Regions from separate parts of the Bacillus sp. P4_D3 genome, predicted to be linked through region 1. Evidence: riboswitches for the same ligand, from Rfam matches in the RefSeq annotation. Region 1 holds a riboswitch; the other holds the start of a gene.
The links. Region 1 has a riboswitch for cyclic di-AMP ahead of AC1DTM_RS08385 (SipW-dependent-type signal peptide-containing protein). Riboswitches for the same ligand answer to the same signal wherever they lie in the genome.
Positions count from the first base shown of each region.

Region 2: another riboswitch for cyclic di-AMP. It lies ahead of AC1DTM_RS14655 (APC family permease); the one in region 1 lies ahead of AC1DTM_RS08385 (SipW-dependent-type signal peptide-containing protein).

Region 1 covers NZ_JBFUIN010000038.1:13,124-21,545, forward strand. The annotation lists gene AC1DTM_RS08375 (hypothetical protein) at 1-61, shown strand, start outside; gene AC1DTM_RS08380 (hypothetical protein) at 78-308, shown strand; cyclic di-AMP (ydaO/yuaA leader) riboswitch at 570-715, shown strand; gene AC1DTM_RS08385 (SipW-dependent-type signal peptide-containing protein) at 811-915, shown strand; gene kdpF (K(+)-transporting ATPase subunit F) at 912-992, shown strand; gene kdpA (potassium-transporting ATPase subunit KdpA) at 1,012-2,679, shown strand; gene kdpB (potassium-transporting ATPase subunit KdpB) at 2,693-4,783, shown strand; gene kdpC (K(+)-transporting ATPase subunit C) at 4,800-5,381, shown strand; gene kdpDN (KdpD-like non-kinase potassium sensor) at 5,438-6,592, shown strand; gene AC1DTM_RS08415 (patatin-like phospholipase family protein) at 6,741-7,595, shown strand; gene AC1DTM_RS08420 (hypothetical protein) at 7,793-8,194, shown strand; gene AC1DTM_RS08425 (FtsX-like permease family protein) at 8,313-8,422, shown strand, end outside.
Region 2 covers NZ_JBFUIN010000136.1:130-4,612, reverse strand. The annotation lists gene AC1DTM_RS14655 (APC family permease) at 237-2,063, opposite strand; cyclic di-AMP (ydaO/yuaA leader) riboswitch at 2,206-2,352, opposite strand; gene AC1DTM_RS14650 (hypothetical protein) at 2,492-2,620, shown strand; gene panE (2-dehydropantoate 2-reductase) at 2,683-3,615, opposite strand; partial or broken gene AC1DTM_RS14640 (hypothetical protein) at 3,791-4,483, shown strand, end outside.

The DNA.
Region 1 (8,422 bases):
TGGAGCTAAATTTGTAGTGTTTACGAACTGTGATAATATTTCTTTTTTATTTTTTGAATAGAGCGGGGGAAACGAAGATGAAGGTATTGTTACTAGGAGATATAGCGAATCGTTGGGTGGCATCGGTAGAGCGAGTTCAAGAATTGGTGGCGCTCGATCCTATTTTTCCAAGGCCATATATAATATTGCCATCGAAAGATGCCTTATATTTAAAAACAGATATTATCGAATATGAGCAGCTACATGCAGAACTGTCGCAAGTTTATATTCGGGGAAGAAATTTACGTGCATTTTTACGAGGAGAATAAAGGTTGAATGAAAAAAGAGCGAATACTGAGTGCAACAAGCTATGCACTTCATGTAATTCGCTCTTTTTATTTCATATTTAAAGGATTATTTTTATGAAAAAGAAAGAAAAGACAAGAAAACAGATGAAAGAATATTAATAACACGTAATGTAAACGCTTAAACGACGGAATATTTTCTTTTTTTTAGTAATTTGCCTCTTTACAAGTTAAATATAGAGGAGTATATTTACTCTCATAAATCATTTATGAAATTTCCAAAAAAACCTAAAATCGCTGAGTTCCAGAAATGGAGCGGGGGAACCAATTTTGTGCATCGTCACTTGGGGTGAATCTTTCAATTTTGAAAGTAGGGCTACTCTTTAGGCCCGAATCCGACAGCTAACCTCGTAAGCGTTTAGAGAGGAGGTTTACTTTGTGTTGTTCGTTTCGAACACTAAGTGGAGCTTAGTGTTCTTTTTTTGATAACTATATGGTAAATTTTAACAAAAAGCGAGGGGTAGTTATGTTAGATGTTGTAATGATCGGGATTTTTGTTGGGTTAGTCGCATCGATGGCAAGTCTTGCAAGTTGGTCAGATAAAGTTGTGAAAGAAGGGAAGCAATCATGATGATTGCCTTATCGGTTATTGTTGCAGCGATTACGGTGTACTTAGTGTACGCATTATTAAATCCAGAAAAGTTTTAATTAGGGGGAATCATTCATTATGATTTGGGTTGCAGTCGTTATTACAATGCTCTTGTTTATTTTAGTAGCAAAGCCAACGGGGATTTATTTAGAGAAAGCCTTTCAAGGTAGCAAAACGCTAGATAAAGTATTCGGGCCTTTTGAAAAACTTATTTTTAAAATTACGGGTGTAAAAGCATACAATCAAACGTGGAAACAGTACGCATTATCATTAGTTTTACTCAATGGATTCATGATTGTTGTCGTATATTTCATTTTCAGATTACAAGGTGTGCTGCCGCTAAATCCAGCACATATTGAAGGAATGGAGCCTACGCTGGCTTTTAATACAGCGATTAGTTTTATGGCTGATACAAACTTACAGCATTATAGCGGTGAAAATGGTTTATCTTATTTATCACAATTAATCGGGATTACATTTTTAATGTTTGCGGCACCAGCAACGACGTTAGCACTTGTTATGGCTTTTATTAGAGGACTCGCTGGAAAAGAACTCGGTAACTTTTTCGTTGATTTTACGAGAGCATTAACGAGAGTTTTTCTTCCTATCGCATTTATTGCAGCGCTAGTCTTTGTCGCACTTGGTGTACCACAAACGTTAGACGGGGCAGTTACAGCACAAACAATTGATGGTGCGAAGCAAAGTATTTTGCGTGGTCCAGTTGCATCATTCGTTTCCATTAAGGAACTTGGAAATAACGGCGGTGGATTTTTCGGGGCAAATTCTACACATCCTTTCGAAAATCCAGGACAAATGAGTAATATTTTACAAATGATGCTTATGATGTTATTGCCAACAGCACTACCATTTACGTACGGACGAATGGTAGGAAATAAAAAACAAGGACGTATCCTTTTCGTTTCACTATTTATGGTGTTTTTACTAGGGTTTATAACGATTACTACAGCGGAATTAAATGGGAATCCAGCGTTAAATGGAATGGGTATTGAACATGTACAAGGAAGTACAGAAGGAAAAGAAGTACGATTTGGAACAGTATTTTCTTCACTATACGCAACAGTAACGACAGCTGCTGAAACAGGAGCAGTTAATACGATGCATGATACATTAACACCAATTGGTGGTTTAGTACCACTCGTAAATATGATGTTAAATACAGTATACGGTGGTGTTGGAGCAGGCTTTGTTAACATTATTATGTATGCAATTATTGCAGTCTTTATATCTGGGTTAATGGTTGGACGGACACCAGAGTTTTTAGGTAAGAAAATTGAAGGTAAGGAAATGAAATTAATTGCGGTAACGATATTATTTCATCCATTACTTATTTTAGGGTTTTCAGCATTAGCTCTTTCAACAAATTTAGGGACGGATGCAATTTCTCATTCAGGTTTCCACGGTTTAACGCAAGTTGTATATGAGTATACATCGTCAGCTGCGAATAATGGATCAGGATTTGAAGGATTAGCAGATAATACACCGTTTTGGAATATTACAACTGGTTTAGTTATGTTTTTAGGGCGCTATTTCAGCTTAATTACAATGTTAGCTGTGGCAGCTTCATTGAAAGAGAAGACGGTAGTGCCAGAAACAGTCGGAACGTTCCGTACAGATAATGGTTTATTTGGAGGGATCTTTATCGGAACGATTGTAATTGTTGGTGCGTTAACATTCTTCCCGATGTTAGTACTCGGCCCAATTGCAGAATTTCTTACATTGAAGTAATGGAGGGTAAATGATGAGACCGGTAGTGGTAAAAGAAAAACAAATAAATCAGTCACAAATACATGCTGTGGAAGATGAGGTTAGACAAGCGAAAACGTTGGATCGTGATATCGTGACGCATGCGATGAAACAATCCTTTGCGAAATTGAATCCGAAAGTAATGATAAAGAATCCGATTATGTTCATTGTGGAAATTGGCTTTATAATTACGTTCATTTTATCCTTTCTTCCAAGTAGTTCTAATAGTGTACCAGGATGGTTTAATATAACAGTTTCTCTCATTCTATTATTTACAGTTTTATTTGCTAACTTTGCAGAAGCGTTAGCTGAAGGTCGTGGTAAAGCACAAGCAGATTCTTTAAAACAATCGAAGAAAGATGTGTTTGCAAATGTTGTAAAAGAAAATGGAGATATTGTTCAAGTTTCAGCAACTGATCTGAGAAAAGGTGACGTTGTTATTGTAAAACAAGGAGAAATGATTCCGAATGATGGTGAAGTAATTAAAGGATTAGCGTCTGTAGATGAATCTGCAATTACAGGGGAATCAGCTCCTGTAATAAAAGAGGCGGGCGGTGATTTTTGTTCCGTAACAGGCGGAACGATGGTCGTAAGTGATGAGATTACAATTATAATTACGAGCAATCCTGGTGAATCATTTATTGATAAAATGATTTCATTAGTAGAAGGCGCTGCTCGTCAAAAAACGCCGAATGAGATTGCTTTAAATACAGTATTAACGAGTTTAACTCTTATTTTCTTAATCGTTGTTGTGACGTTGCCGATTTTCACAAATTATTTAGGGTTTCAAATTGAAACAGCTGTACTTGTAGCGTTGTTAGTTTGTTTAATTCCAACGACAATTGGTGGGTTATTATCAGCGATTGGTATTGCTGGGATGGACCGTGTGACAAAATTTAATGTGCTAGCAATGTCAGGGAAAGCAGTAGAAGCTGCGGGTGATATTAATACAATTATTTTAGATAAAACAGGTACGATTACTTTCGGGAACCGGATGGCACATACACTGCTACCTGTAGGAAATGAAACGATTGAGCAAGTAGGAAAATGGGCTGCAATTAGCTCAGTTTTAGACGAAACGCCAGAAGGTCGATCAGTTATAGAATATGTACAAACGAAATCTATATCATATAATAGAGAACTTGCAGAACAAGGTGAATTTGTTCCGTTTAAAGCAGAAACGAGAATGAGTGGTGTTGATTTACAGGACGGAACGAAAGTGAGAAAAGGTGCTGTCGGTGCCGTTATTGAATGGGTTCAATCGCAAGGTGGAACAATTCCGAAAGATGTGAATCAAAAAGCAGATTTAATTTCAAAAGAGGGCGGGACACCGCTTGTAGTTGCAGTAGATGATCGTATTTACGGTTTGATTTATTTAAAGGATACAGTAAAACCTGGTATGCGTGAACGTTTTGAACAATTGCGCCAAATGGGAATTAAAACGGTTATGTGTACAGGTGATAATCCATTAACAGCAGCAACAATTGCGAAAGAAGCAGGGGTAGATGAATTCATTGCTGAGTGTAAACCAGAAGATAAAATTGCGGTTATTAAAGCAGAGCAAGATAAAGGGAAACTTGTAGCAATGACAGGTGATGGTACAAATGATGCCCCGGCGTTAGCGCAAGCTGATGTTGGATTGGCGATGAATAGTGGTACCACAGCTGCGAAAGAAGCGGCCAATATGATCGATTTAGATTCGAATCCAACTAAAATTATTGAGGTTGTAGGAATCGGTAAGCAATTGTTAATGACACGTGGTGCGTTAACGACGTTTAGTATTGCGAATGATATTGCGAAATACTTCGCAATCATTCCAGCGATGTTTACACTTGCGATTCCGCAAATGGAAGCATTAAACATTATGAAATTAACATCACCGCTTTCAGCAATCTTATCAGCATTAATATTTAATGCGGTTATTATTCCGTTACTCATTCCGCTAGCGATGAAAGGTATTGCATATAAGCCGATGAGTTCGAATGCGCTGCTTAGCCGAAACTTACTCATTTACGGGCTTGGCGGGGTTATCGTTCCGTTCATTGGAATTAAAGTAATTGATATGATCGTCGGCTTGTTCATATAAGGAAGAGGGGAAAAAGATGGCGAAGAAACAAAGTATACTATCACCAATTATTCGTATTACTTTTACATTTTTAGTTTTGTGTGGCCTCGTATACCCGCTTATTGTAACTGGTATTGCGCAAGCGGTAATGAAGGATAATGCGGATGGAAGTCTTATATATAATGATAAGGATGAAATAGTTGGTTCAAAATTAATCGGTCAAAATTTCACAGATCCACGTTATTTTCATGGACGCGTCTCTAGTATAGAATATAAAGCAGAGGCATCCGGTTCAAATAACTATGCACCGTCTAATCCAGATTTAGAGAAACGAGTAGAGAAAAGTATTGAAGACTGGAAGAAACAAAATCCAACCGTTCCAGTTACAGAAGTACCGATAGATTTAGTGACGAATTCAGGTTCAGGGCTTGATCCTGACATTAGTCCAAAGGCGGCTTCTGTACAGGTAGATCGTATATCGAAATTAACGAATATTCCGAAAGAAAAGCTAGATCAATTGATTAAGGATCAAACGGAAGGCGCTGCGCTCGGCTTGTTTGGAGAAGATCGCGTGAATGTCTTAAAGTTAAATTTAGAATTACAGAAACTAATGAAATAGAAATAACGCTACCTCAATCTAAAGGATTGAGGTAGCGTTGTTTCAAAAGAAAGGGTGTGAGTATTTTGTATGCGGATGATTATAAACCGACGTTTCAAAGGCGGACGCCAGAAGAGTATCTAGAATATATTCGTCAGCAAAATCGCGGGAAGTTAAAGCTATACGTAGGGGCTGCACCAGGGGTAGGGAAAAGTTATAAGATGCTCTATGATGCTAGAGAAATGAAAAAAGATGGTATTGATATTGTAATTGGTTTAATTGAAACACATGGGAGGGAAGAGACAGCAGAAGCGATTGCTGATTTAGAAAAAGTCCCTTTAAAAGAAATACAGTATAAAGGAAAGTTATTTTGTGAGCTTGATGTGGAAGGAATTATAAAGCGTGCACCGCAAGTAGTTGTAGTGGATGAACTCGCGCATAGTAATATTCCTGGATCTAAAAATAAGAAACGTTATATGGATGTACAAGAATTATTAGAAGCAGGCATATCCGTATTATCAGCATTTAATATTCAACATTTAGAAAGTGTTCATGACATTGTAGCTCAAATTACGAATATAAAAGTAAGAGAGCGTATTCCAGACTTTATTTTGCAAAAAGCAAATGAAATTCAACTCGTTGATGCAACACCGGAAGTATTAAGGAAGAGATTAATAGATGGAAAGATATATAAGGAAGAAAAAATTCAACAAAGCTTACAAAATTTCTTTACACTTAATAATTTAGGGGCACTAAGGGAATTATCACTTCGAGAAGTTGCAGATGATATGGATGAGAAAATTAGCCAAACAGTTATAGAACCGATTGGCGTGAAGGAAAAAATTCTCGTTTGTGTGCAATATAGTTCGACAGCGGAGAAATTAATACGGCGAGGTTGGCGCATGGCTGATCGGTTAAACGCTGAATTGTATGTCTTAAATGTAGAAAGGGAAAATATAGATTCCCTTTCAGCAGGGAAAAAGCAAACAATTGAAGAGTGGAAATCGCTAACGAATCAATTTGAGGCGAGCTTTGTATTAGAAGAAGCGAAAGGAAGAAAGCCAGCTGACGTTATTATTGAAGTTGCGAAAAGACTACAGGTGACACAAGTTTTACTTGGGCAATCGGCGAGAACACGGTGGGAAGAAATACGAAAAGGTTCTATTGTAAATGAAATTATGAGACAAACGAAGTATATTGATATTCATATCGTTGCTGATCAAAGAGCTTAAAATAGAGACTGGATTGTTCAGGAGTCTCTATTTTTCTTTTTTCAAGCCTTTTGAATATAATTTCTGAAAGAACTCATATATAATAGAAAAAGATACTTAACATAGTGAATAATTAAAGAGTCAATGTATATAAAGAGGAGAGAATAACATGCTTGAAAATACGGGGTTAGTATTAGAAGGAGGCGGTATGCGTGGTGTATATACTGGTGGGATACTAGAATACTTTATGGAACAAGATTTATATTTTCCATATGTAGTCGGTGTATCAGCTGGTGCTTGTCATGCAGCGTCGTATCTTTCCAGACAAAGAAATAGAAACAAAACGGTCAATATTGATTATGTATCACATCCGAAGTATTTATCGTATAAAAACTTATGGAGAAAACGTCAGTTATTTGATATGGAATTCATTTTTCATGAAATTCCAGAAAAGCATGTGCCGTTTGATTTTGAAACATACTTTAATAGTCCCGAACGCTTTCTTGTAGGAACAACGGATTGTGAAACAGGACAGTCTGTTTATTTTGAAAAAGAGGGAACGAATGATGATGCGCTAAATTTATTACAAGCGTCTAGTTCATTACCTTTCATCGCACCAGTAGTAAATTACCGTGGTAAGCAATTGTTAGATGGCGGGATTTCTGATCCGATTCCAGTTCGTAAAGCACAGGAGGATGGATTTAAAAAATCAGTCGTTATTTTGACGAGAAACCATGGTTACGCAAAGAAAAAATCGAAATTTGGCTGGGTTGCAACGAAAGCTTATAAAAAATACCCGAACCTTGTTAACACGATGCTAGCTCGTTATGAAGTGTATAATGAAACACTTCACTACATTGAAAAAGAAGAACAAGCTGGTAATTTATTTGTTATTCGCCCGGAAGTGCCGCTTCAAGTAGATCGTATGGAAAAGGATACGGCTAAATTACAAAATCTATATGAGCAAGGCTATGAAGATGCGAAGAGACAGTTTGCAGATTTACAGGCGTTTTTGCAAAAATAATAATTAGGCTGTGGAGAAGGAGTTCTCTGCAGCCTTTTTTGTATTGCTACTTATACGTTACTTTTTAAAAATGTATTAATGTTTAAGCGTTTAAAGAGTTTGTAAAACATATGGGTTTATTATTGAGAAAAATTGGCTTGAAGGGTATTATGACGATGTAGCGCTACTAAACTATTTAATTTATGAGGTGATTGTTAATGAAAGGAAAGGTTTTTTCAATTACAACTTTAGTAGTATTAGCAACATCAATCTCAACAAGTGCATTCTATCCAACTTTAAGTGGTCACAAAAGCGGTAATCTACTATCTTACAGAGCTCAAACGACTACGAATCAAAATGCATCTCGCTGTTCAGTAGCAATTTCTTTTATTAATTCAAATGGAAATAATTCATATATTGAAAGCGCTTCGGATAAATTAGGATCCCATGAATCTGGAAGAGCATTAAATGCTACTGTGAGTAATGGTGCATATAACGCCTTTGGTGCAAAAGGACTATACTCTGAGCATTATGCTAATGAGGATAATGACTATCAAGAAGAGATTCGCAAAGGTAATTTTGATAGTAATGGAAACTTACGATTACAAAGGTACTTTTAATAGTAATAGGAACTTACGATTACAGTAATAAAAAATATTAAATAGTTGTCTTTATAAATATTTGGATAAGGAGAAGGGGATGTTCATCGTCTCCTTCTTATCTAAAAGGAGCAGAGACATGTATTTAGCTTTTAAAAATATAAAAAGCAACAAACTATTTTCAGTAATTCTTCTTATGGCATTTTTTATTTCTTTTCTTTCTATATCAGTTGCCGCGCTTTTAACAGA
Region 2 (4,483 bases), on a different contig from region 1:
CTATCGTAAAGAAGTATTTTAATTCCCTTTATTTTCAAGACCTCATGTCCTTATTCCAAAATAAAATCCACTTAACTTCCTCCATTAAAATATCCATATATCACAACAAAAAACACTGTTTACTCATAAGTGATTACATTATATCAATATAACTTTAAGGCCTATATGCAATTATGCATAGCATATACACAAAAAGGATAGCTTCACTTTCGTGAAGCTATCCTTAAAAAATCTTATTACTTTTTCAAATGATATGGAACTGTCGTAATAACAACATTTCTTTTATAGAGTAAATACGCACGAATGAGTAAACTAGACTGATTATGAAGAATGTTATGCCAACCTTTTTTCGGAATAAACTGTGGTATAACGACCGTAACTCGGTAATTTGATTCACTCGCTTTATATTGCACTGTGTCAATAAATTTTGTAAGCGGCTGAATAATGCTTCTATAATGAGAATGTAATGTAACAAGCCTTACTTCAGGTTGCCACTTCTCCCATTTCTCTTCAAATTTCTTTTCCTCTTCTCTGTCAAAAGCAACATATACAGCGATAACTTGATCTGCAGAAAGAGCCTTAGCATAGTTCAATGAATTTTCTACTACATGAGTCATACCAGCTACAGGAACGACAATTACATTCCCTTCAATCGGAACAAGTGGTTCACAAGTTTTTAAACTTAATTGATCGCCCACTGCATCATAATGCTTCTTAATTCGATGGAACAAGAAGATAATAAAAGGTAAGAAAATAAGGATTGACCAAACTTGTGCGAACTTAGTTAAAAAGAACATGCTCATAACGATAAAACTAATGACTGCACCAATTAAATTAACCGTTAATCTTAAAGCCCATCCTTCAGGCTTTTCACGAAGCCATTTTAGTACCATTCCAGTTTGAGAAAGTGTAAACGGAATAAATACCCCTACTGCATATAGCGGAATCAAGTGTTCTGTTTTCCCCTGAAAAGCTACAATTAAAATAATCGAAGAAATCCCAAGTATAATAATACCGTTTGAATAACCTAGGCGGTCTCCTCTAATCGTAAACATTCTCGGTATGAACTTATCTTTTGCAAGATTAACCGCTAATAGTGGAAATGCAGAATAACCTGTGTTAGCCGCAAGAATTAATATTAAAGCTGTTGTACCTTGTATGAAATAGTACATGAAATTACGTCCAAAAGTTTGTTCAGCAATTTGTGAAACGACTGTTACTTCCTTACTTGGATTAATTCCGTAATAATAAGCTAAAAAGACAATTCCAGAAAATAAAACTGCAAGTAATGCACCCATTGCAAGCAATGTTTTCGCTGCATTGTTAGGTGCAGGATCTTTAAAGTTTGGAATTGCGTTAGATATCGCCTCAACACCCGTTAAAGCAGAGCTTCCTGAAGCAAATGCTCGTAACAGTAAGAACAAACTAATTCCCGCAACTGGTGTTCCAATTGGCGAATGCAGCGTGGGTGAAACGTGACCAGTCAAAATATTATATATTCCTACACCAATTAATATAAATAATGCTACAACGAATAAATAAACCGGATATGCTAAAACGGAAGCTGATTCCGTTACGCCTCTTAAATTTAAGATGGTAATCAATATGACAAATATAATCGCAATGATTACATTATGTGCATGTAAACTAGGAAAAGCTGATGTGAGTGCATCTGTACCTGCGGACACACTTACTGCAACAGTTAAAATGTAATCGACTAATAAAGATCCTCCAGCTATTAATCCCGGATTCATCCCTAAATTTTCTTTTGATACAACATATGCTCCGCCGCCATGAGGGTAAGCAAAAATAATTTGTCGATAAGATAAAATAAGAGCTGTCAATAATACTAATACCCCAACAGCTATCGGAATGGAATACCAATAAGCTATTGCTCCAAGACCTGCTAGTGCAATTAATATTTGCTCTGGTCCGTATGCGACCGATGACAATGCGTCAGAAGATAAAATGGCTAGCGCCTTCGTTTTATTAAGTTTTTGCTCTCCTAACTCAGTTGATTTTAACGGTCTTCCAATTAAAAATCTTTTAATAGATGAAACCAATGCTGTCCACTCTCCAATAATTTTGTACGAACGATTCTGCTAGTTACAGCGATAAACTATTTCTTCAGAAAACAAAAATGTCTACAAGCCATAACGAAATAGACTTGTAGACATTATTTTTTTTGTCGCACAAGCTCCACCTTCCTTCTCAATATAACGCTTACGAGGTTAGCTGTCGGATTCGGGCCTATGAGTAGCCCTACCTTTTTCAAGGATTCACCCCATTGGATTATGTACTAATCCATAAGAACGGGTCCCCCGCACCATGCGGCTTCAGCGATTTAGAAAATTGAAACTGTGGATTATAATACTCCTTTATTTTCAAAAAGTAAACAAAAATTTTAAAAAAGAAAAAAATTAAAACGATTGCGCATAATCCACCGAAAAATATACATAATGAATACTAAAAATCCACAAAGGAGACCCGTATGTCTAAAGAAAAGAAGCCACTTTTTTCCGATTCCTATTTAGATGCAGTAGCAAATGAAATTAATCAGCTATATGGTAAACGTGAAAGAGAACGAAATACGACAGATAAACCGAAAAGAAACGAATAAATTGTCAAAAAGAAACAAAAAAAGGATAGCAACATTTATATTTTGCTATCCTTTACTCTTTTTCATACCATTTCTTTAGTAAAAATCATTTTTTCATACACCTTTAAATTTTGATACACAACACTTAATAAAGGCACATCTATAGACATTTCCTCTGCTAATTTCAATAAGTATCCTTGTAAATGCTTCCCTTCAATGAGCGAACCTTTTTCCATATCCCGTTGCATCGATGACTTCATATCATACGAAATTTTATCAATCGTTTTCATATGTTCCTGGGCTATATTCTCCTTAACTGGAGCCCCCATAGATTTCATGATTTGCACTGATTCTTCAAATAAGTTCCTAATAAATTCTCGGCCTCCATCACTCTCACGAATCGGTCCTATCGGCGCACGCATTAATGTTGTCACACCTGACATTACGGTGATAAATAAATATTTATGCCACATATCTTGCACAATATTTTCACTTAAAACAAAACTAGCTTTTGTATCTGCAAATGTTTTAGAAATAAGCTTTATTCTCTCTGAATCTTGAGACTTAATTTCCCCAAATACAAGTCTGTTGGCAGCACTCGTTTGTACAATTTCTCCCTGATCGTTTAATGTCGTCTCGATAAAGCATAGACCGCCAATTACTTTCTCTTCACCTAATTCCTTTTGTAATAGTGATAAATGAGCGATACCATTTAACAATGGGATTATTACAGTATTTTTACCTACAAACGGCTTTAAATCTATGGTCGCCTCGTGTAAATGATACGCTTTTGTTGAAAATAAAATCACATCAAATGGAGTCGTTCTATCTTCTTTCGTTACCAATTTCGGTTGAAATGAAAAATCTCCATTAACACTACGAATAACAAGGCCTTTTTCTTCTAATTGCTGTTTTCTTTTGCTGCGAACGAGAAATGTAACATCTTCTCCCTTTTCTACTAATCGGCCACCGAAAAATCCGCCAACGCCCCCAGCTCCTAATACTAAAATACGCATACAACATCCCCCTTTTTCTAACACAATTATACTAATTTTAGTATACATAACATTATACATGTCCTTTGTTAAATAAGCTGAATTTTCATTCTTAATCTAATGAACAAGAGAGGTTATTTTCAAGAAAAATTGGGCATGTTGTTTCTATAGCTTATACGGAAAGGAAACAATGTAAATGGAGGCAATACAAACAATCGAGGAAAAAGATGTAACAACAGCTATATTTCAATTTATATTCCCGTTTTCGTTTAAAACTGGATATGAACAAAATATGTTCCCTTTCTTACAAAAAAATGATTTTCGACCTTTTCGACTCGATCATCTTGAAGATGAAAATACATATTACGGGAAATTTCAAGTTTCACATCAAAATATGGAAGCATACTATCTTTCCTTTACAAATAAAATTCTCTTTCCTCATTCAGAACATCAAAAAGGATTACAGCGCTATTCTAAAGACCTTAATTTAAATGGACATTTAACAACTAACCTTATTTCCGTTCCATTCAAGATACATTCTATTGATGTAACACTTTGTCCTTATGAGCTTGGGTTCTTAACAATTCGGACAGAAATAAAAACCGCTCCTAACATGACATTATCAGAAGCGATTGAATTCGCGGCTCGCTTCCGTGTACTTGAAACTAAAAGTGATACGACTGAGACTATTTGTATTGAATGTGATGGAAAAAAATATTCACAAGTAGAAAAACTTATATTCGGTGATTTATTTCATGGTTTAACAGACTTCTTTGAGAACAAGAGATTGCGGAGTTCTTACTTTCAAACATTCCCTTTCTTTGAAGACCAGCGAATGTATGTACAAACTCTATTATCCATAAACAAAGAGTCAGACCTTCATATAATC